2 linked regions of the Thermoclostridium stercorarium subsp. stercorarium DSM 8532 genome follow. The protein of the gene in region 1 binds, or shares a complex with, the protein of each later gene. Links are inferred from orthologs where the notes say so. Each region holds a gene or a part of one and is shown on either strand. Other genes may lie near its edges. The genes, in order: secA and secY.

What was found.
Region 2: the proteins of secA (region 1) and secY are in contact, whole or in part, in a crystal structure (PDB 3DIN), measured with the Thermotoga maritima proteins. The link is inferred for Thermoclostridium stercorarium subsp. stercorarium DSM 8532 from one-to-one orthologs. Residues at the interface, in WP_004082002.1 of Thermotoga maritima: Glu261, Ala262, Arg263, Lys300, Ala301, Arg302, Thr303, Ile304, Ile305, Leu323, Tyr324, Asp325, Pro326, Val329, Ser330, Tyr333, Ile336, Lys340, Phe345, Val349, Glu363, Phe364, Tyr374, Ser375, Gly376, Gly377, Glu393, Ile395, Thr482, Ser483; in WP_004081795.1 of Thermotoga maritima: Glu108, Gly109, Glu110, Glu111, Ala236, Glu237, Arg238, Arg239, Ile240, Thr241, Ile242, Gln243, Tyr244, Ala245, Arg246, Arg247, Val248, Thr249, Gly250, Arg251, Arg252, Val253, Tyr254, Gly256, Ala257, Ser258, Thr259, Tyr260, Leu261, Pro262.

Annotation. Positions count from the first base shown.
Region 1 is NC_020134.1:706,653-709,983, reverse strand. It holds secA (preprotein translocase subunit SecA), read right to left. Parts: upstream 2,934-3,331; coding sequence 201-2,933; downstream 1-200. Other genes in the region: CST_RS03130 (YerC/YecD family TrpR-related protein), read right to left, coding at 2,930-3,310; CST_RS03140 (bifunctional folylpolyglutamate synthase/dihydrofolate synthase), read right to left, coding at 1-153. UniProt on the Escherichia coli protein: Required for protein export, interacts with the SecYEG preprotein conducting channel.
Region 2 is NC_020134.1:2,811,021-2,814,650, reverse strand. What follows is about bases 1-2,856. They hold secY (preprotein translocase subunit SecY), read left to right. Parts: upstream 1-708; coding sequence 709-2,004; downstream 2,005-2,856. Other genes in these bases: map (type I methionyl aminopeptidase), read left to right, coding at 2,732-2,856; CST_RS12270 (adenylate kinase), read left to right, coding at 2,075-2,722; rplO (50S ribosomal protein L15), read left to right, coding at 270-707; rpmD (50S ribosomal protein L30), read left to right, coding at 76-255; rpsE (30S ribosomal protein S5), read left to right, coding at 1-64. Outside these bases: more of map, read left to right, coding at 2,857-3,493; CST_RS12260 (KOW domain-containing RNA-binding protein), read left to right, coding at 3,571-3,630. UniProt on the Escherichia coli protein: The central subunit of the protein translocation channel SecYEG. Consists of two halves formed by TMs 1-5 and 6-10.

The sequences.
Region 1 (3,331 bases):
GCCTTTTCCGTTTGTACCTGCAACGTGTATGAATTTAAGATGCTCCTGCGGATTGCCCAGCCTTTCTGTAAGAGCTTTAATTCTTTTAAGACCGGACCTGCTTCCAAGCCCCTCAAGGCTTTCTATATATTCGATTGCATTTTCGTAATTCATAACGCCCTTTCTATTATTTGACACCACCAGTTTTATAAATTTTATATTTATGAATTAGCGCCGCAGCACTTTTTGTATTTCTTACCGCTTCCGCACGGGCAAGGATCATTTCTGCCCACCTTATCCGCTGCTCTCTTTTTCGGTGTTTTGACCGGTTCTTCACCATGTCTGGCTTCAATCGGCTGTGCCACCTGGGTTCTTTGCACCACTATGTTTTCCTTTTTAATATGCATTAACTCCTTAATGGAATCTTCCTGAATACTCCGGATCATTTCCTCAAACATCTCCGAGCCTTCCATTCTGTATTCGACAATCGGATCCTTCTGTCCGTAAGCCCTTAACCCGATACCGTATTTCAGCTGCTCCATTGCATCTATATGGTCCATCCACTTTTCATCGACATTTTTAAGAAGTATTCTTCTTTCAAGCAGTCTCATTATTTCACTGCCAAAAGCCTCTTCCTGCTCGTTATATCTTTGAACGGCCTTCTCATACAGAATGTTTCTGAACTTTTCCACCGTCAGGCTCTCAGGATCAAATTCCTTCTGATCAAATGAGCCCTTAGGAAGCAGTATGTCTTCGACATAAGCTTTAATTCCGTTCCAGTCCCAGTTTTCAGGATACGGATTTTCGCTGCAGTAAAGATTAACACATCGATCTATAATTCCTTCTATCATCTTAAGGAAGTTTTCTTTCAGGTTTTCTCCCTGAAGCACTCTTAAGCGTTCCCTGTATATTACCTCGCGCTGCTGATTTAAAACGTCATCATACTGCAATACGTTTTTTCTGCGGTTGAAGTTGATGCCCTCAATTTTTTTCTGGGCATTTTCAATTGCATTGGAAAGCATTTTGTGTTCTATCGGCTGATCATCCTCAAGCCCCAGCATTTCCACCATTCCGGTGATCCGGTCCGAGCCGAAAAGCCTCATCAGATCATCTTCGAGGGAAATATAAAAACGGGACTCGCCCGGATCTCCCTGACGGCCCGCACGGCCACGGAGCTGGTTGTCGATACGCCTTGACTCATGCCTTTCGGTTCCTATAATTTTAAGCCCGCCTGCGGCTATCACTTTTTCCTTTTCCTCATCGGTTTGCTTCTTGAATTTGCCATAAAGTTCCTTAAAGACCTCTCTGGCTTTCAGGATTTGCTCATCGTCGGTATCATTGAAACTGGTGGCCATATTGATCAAATGCTCATCAAAACCCATTTTACGCATTTCCTGCTTCGCAAGGAATTCAGGATTACCCCCAAGCATGATGTCGGTACCGCGGCCGGCCATATTCGTAGCTATTGTAACCGCCCCGAGCTTTCCGGCCTGAGCTATGATTTCAGCTTCTTTTTCATGGTATTTTGCATTCAGCACATTATGGGGTATCCCGCGTCTCTTTAAAAGCTGGCTGAGATATTCAGAAGTTTCTATTGAAATTGTGCCCACCAGCACAGGCTGACCCTTTTTGTGGCTCTCTTCAATATCTCTGATTACAGCCCTAAATTTTGCCTCTTTGGTTTTATATACCACATCGGGATGATCAATTCTTATTACTGGAAGATTTGTAGGAATCGCCACAACATCAAGATTGTATATGTCTCTGAATTCCTGTTCTTCGGTCAGCGCCGTGCCCGTCATTCCCGAAAGTTTTTTGTAAAGCCTAAAGTAATTCTGGAACGTTATTGTCGCCAGGGTTTTGCTTTCCTTTTCAACAGTTACCCCTTCTTTTGCCTCAATAGCCTGATGCAGGCCGTCACTGTACCTGCGGCCGTACATTAATCTTCCCGTAAACTCATCAACTATTATAACTTCGCCGTCCTTGACTACATAGTCCACATCCCGTTTCATTAACCCGTGGGCCTTCAGAGCCTGATTGATATGGTGGGAGATAGCCATATTTTCTATATCGGAAAGATTATCTATATGGAAAAATTCCTCGGCCTTCGCCACTCCTCTGGCTGTGAGTGTGGCGGTATGAGCCTTTTCGTCAACAATATAGTCGGCGTCGATATCATCATCCAGCGTTTTGTCGTCGGTTTCGGTGAAGACCTTTTTCTTAAGCCTTCTGACAAAAGTATCGGCTTTATAGTACAAATCGGTGGATTTGTCACCAATACCTGATATTATAAGAGGAGTACGGGCCTCATCTATCAGTATTGAATCCACCTCGTCAACAATCGCGAAATTATGCCCCCTCTGAACCATGTCTTCCAGGTATACCACCATGTTATCCCTCAGGTAGTCAAACCCGAATTCGTTATTGGTTCCGTAGGTTATGTCACAGGCATAGGCTTTTCTTCTTTCGTTGCTGTCCAGTCCGTGAACTATTACACCGACGCTCATGCCAAGGAACTGGTATACTTTACCCATCCACTCGGCATCACGCTTCGCAAGGTAGTCATTCACTGTAACGACGTGGACTCCTTTTCCTTCCAGTGCATTAAGGTATACCGGCAATGTAGCCACCAGAGTTTTTCCTTCGCCTGTTTTCATTTCGGCAATGCGTCCCTGATGAAGTACCACACCGCCTATAAGCTGAACACGGTAATGCCTGAGCCCGAGCACCCGCTTTGATGCTTCCCGAACAACAGCAAAGGCTTCCGGAAGGATATCATCAAGCGTTTCACCATCCTGAAGCCTTTTTTTGAAGTAAGGAGTTTTTGCTCTAAGCTCTGCATCGGACAGTTTTTGCATCTCACTTTCCAGTGCCTCTATTCTGTCAATAATCGGTTCGATTTTCCGTATTTCCCTTTCACTGTATGTTCCGAATATTTTTTCCAGTAATTTCAATCCTTTTTGCCGCTCCTTTCAATTTCCTTAAGGCGTTCCAGTATAAGGCGGTATCCGTCCGCCCCATAATTTAAAGCACGGCTTACCCTGCTGATCGTTGCTTCACTCGCTCCTGTTTTTTCATGTATTTCCCTGTATGTTTTCCCGGCGTCCAGCATTTTTGCCACCTCAAGCCGCTGAGCAAAGGCCTTGATTTCGGACACCGTTCCTATATCCTCAAAAAAACTGTAGCACTCTTCCTTGTTCCTGAGCAGCAGTATTGCCTCAAATAGCTTGTCAACAAGTTCACTTCGCAATTTACTGTTCAAAAAAATCACTCCATCGGAAACACAAAAATTTAAGACAAAACATTTCAACAGGGCCGCGCTATTAATCATTAAAATTCCCTTATATTGATA
Region 2 (3,630 bases), 2.1 Mb from region 1 along the record:
GTTGCGTACCGCAGAGGAGTATGCAAGGTTAAGAGGAAAAACGGTTGAGGAAATCTTGGGATAGGAGGCTTTTCCATGGGTGATTTGAAAATAACGCTTGTTAAGAGTACCATCGAATCTAAGAAAGATCAGAAGGCTACCGTTGAAGCTCTTGGCCTTCATAAAGTAGGAAGCTCCGTAATAAAAAAGGACAATCCGGCAATACGCGGAATGATAAAGAAAGTGGAACACCTGGTTGAAGTGGAAGAAATATAGGGAGGTGAAAACCTATGACATTGGCTGATTTAAGACCTGCTGTACCCAAAAAACGGGGGAAAAGGGTAGGAAGAGGCATAGGCTCAGGAAGAGGTAAAACTTCCGGAAGAGGTCATAAGGGACAAAACGCCCGTTCAGGCGGTGGCGTAAGGCTCGGTTTTGAAGGAGGACAGATGCCTCTTTACAGAAGGATTCCCAAGAGAGGATTCAATAACATATTTGGGAAAAAATACACCGAGGTTAAGCTCTCCGACCTGGAAAGATTTGAAGACGGAACTGTGGTTAATGCAGAGCTGTTGCTGAAAGAAAAAGTAATCAAGGAAAAAAACGACGGTATTGTAGTGTTGGGATCCGGAGAAATAACCAGGAAACTGACGGTACAGGCCGCAAGATTTACAAAATCTGCTCAGCAGAAGATTGAAGCTGCAGGAGGAAAGGTAGAGGTGGTATAATATGGCGAATAACATGGTGGCATCCATCAGGAATGCCTGGAAAGTCCCTGAACTTCGCAAGAGGATGCTGATGACAGTACTGATGCTGTTGATTTTCCGGCTTGGTACTCACATTCCGGTACCAGGCTTAAGTGCGGCAGCATTATCGCAGTTGGCTCAGACTGGAAGCTCTTTGTTTGGTTTTATTAATATAATATCGGGTGGCGCTTTCAGTAATGCCAGTATATTCTCCATGTCTATTTCACCATATATTACTGCCTCTATTATAATTCAGTTACTGACCATTGCCATTCCAAAACTTGAACAGCTCTCAAAGGAAGGAGAGCATGGAAGAAAGATCCTGGCCCAGTGGACACGTTACAGTACTGTGATACTTGGATTTATACAGGCATCGGCCATGTATGCAGGTATCAGAGATGCGGTCGTAAGAAGGAATTTCTGGTCCTATCTGACAATAACGCTGACCTTTACCGCAGGTACGGCGTTTCTGATGTGGCTGGGAGAACAGATTACCGAATACGGTATAGGGAACGGAATTTCACTGCTGATTTTCACCGGAATATTGAGCAGAGGTCCTTCTCTTGCAGCCATACTGTATGAATACCTCAGGGCTGAAATTCTCGGCCCGGGGGTTGTGGGATACATTGTGCTGGTTGTTATAATCCTTGTCATGATTGCAATGATCGCACTTGTTGTTTATGTGCAGGAGGCCGAAAGAAGAATCCCCGTTCAGTATGCAAAGCGAGTGGTAGGACGCAAAATGTACGGCGGGCAGAGTACGCATATACCCATCAAGGTAAACTCCGCCGGAGTAATGCCGATAATCTTTGCAATGTCGATAATGACATTCCCGCCCACGATAATAAACCTGATATGGGGTTCGAAGGAAACAGGGCCGGTATTGACTTACCTTAAAAATATCAACGACAAATGGTGGTTCACTATAGCATATGCTCTGCTGGTTATGTTCTTTACATTCTTCTATACAATGATTGCGTTTAACCCGATAGAGCTTGCAAATAACATCAAGAAAAACGGAGGATTTGTACCAGGTATAAGGCCGGGGAAACCTACAGCCGACTATATTACAAAAGTACTTAACCGCGTAACATGGTTCGGGGCGTTTTTCCTCGCGCTGGTTACAGTGTTGCCAAGCTTGCTTCAGGCATTTACTAAGATATCCAACGTATGGCTGGGCGGGACATCGCTGCTGATTTTGGTCAGTGTGGCCATAGAGACGGTAAGACAGATAGAATCGCAGCTTATGCTGAGACATTACAAAGGATTCCTGGATTAAAGAATAATCGGCAGGAGGGGGCTTTGTCCTTGCTCCTGCCAAAACCTGAATTCGTAGAAGGTGTTTGGCAATGAGACTGATTTTGTTAGGAGCTCCCGGTGCGGGGAAAGGTACACAGGCTGTTAATCTGTCGCAAAGGCTTAATATTCCCCATATTTCAACGGGAGACATTTTCAGGGCCAATATTAAAGAGGGAACCGAACTGGGAAAGAAAGCAAAGGAGTATATAGATCAGGGGCTTCTGGTACCCGACGATCTGACGGTCAGCATTGTGAAGGACAGGATACAGAAGCCTGACTGCAGCAACGGGTTTTTGCTTGACGGTTTTCCTCGTACAATACCACAGGCTGAGCAGCTTGACGAAGTTTTAAAAGGTATGGGACTGAAACTGGACGCTGTAATCAACCTTGAAGTCCCCGATGAAGTTATCGTGAAGAGAATGGCAGGCAGAAGGGTATGCAGAAGATGTGGCATGGCTTATCATGTTGTCACGAATCCTCCCAGGGTTGAAGGCAAGTGCGATTCATGCGGCGATGAACTGATAATTCGCGACGACGATAAGGAAGAAACCGTCATCGAAAGACTGAAAACCTATCATGAAAAAACTGAACCGCTGATAGGTTATTATAAGGAAAAAGGTTTGCTTCTTCAGTTTGATGGTACGAAAGCCATTCTGGAAACCACCAGCGAAATAATGGAAGCGTTGTTGAAAAAGTAGGCGATAGTGATGATAACAATAAAATCGCAGCGGGAAATAGACCTGATGCGAAAGGCCGGATATATAGTGGCGATGGCACATCGCAGGATAGAGGAACTGATAGCGCCGGGGATAACAACCAGGGAACTTGACAGAGCTGCGGAGGAAGTCATCCGGAAATTGGGTGGTATTCCTTCTTTTAAAGGTGTACCAAATCCGTACGGAGGGATTGACTTCCCGGCCAGTATCTGTGCCTCGGTAAACCACGAAGTCATTCATGGTATACCAAATGATATACCTCTGAAAGAAGGAGACATTGTCAGCATCGACATAGGTGCGATATATGAAGGTTACCATGGAGATGCGGCAAGGACTTACGAAGTGGGAAAAGTATCTCCGGAAGCAAAAAGGCTGATTGCAGTTACAAGGGAAAGTTTTTACAAGGGCATTGAAATGGCCAGGGAAGGCATGAGAATCCGGGACATATCGCGGGCGATTCAGCAGTACGTTGAACAGAACGGCTATTCGGTAGTCCGTGATTTTGTTGGGCATGGCATCGGAAGAGAGATGCATGAGGAACCACAGATACCGAATTTTGTCACACTGGAACGCGGCCCGCGGTTGCGTAAAGGCATGACTTTGGCAATCGAACCCATGGTTAACGAAGGACGCTGGGAAGTGGATATACTGAGCAATAAGTGGACGGTGGTTACGAAAGACGGAAAGCTGTCTGCCCATTATGAAAACACCATTGTTGTGACCGAAAACGAGCCCGAAATACTGACAGAATGAAAATTTTATTAATAGCTTGAAAAACCATTGAAATTACTTTAAAATATAGTAGTTAAGCCCTAAAAAGGATGATTTGAATGGACTGGTCAAATCCTGTGATTGGCAGGGTTGCGTACTCCAAGGCAGGCAGGGATAAA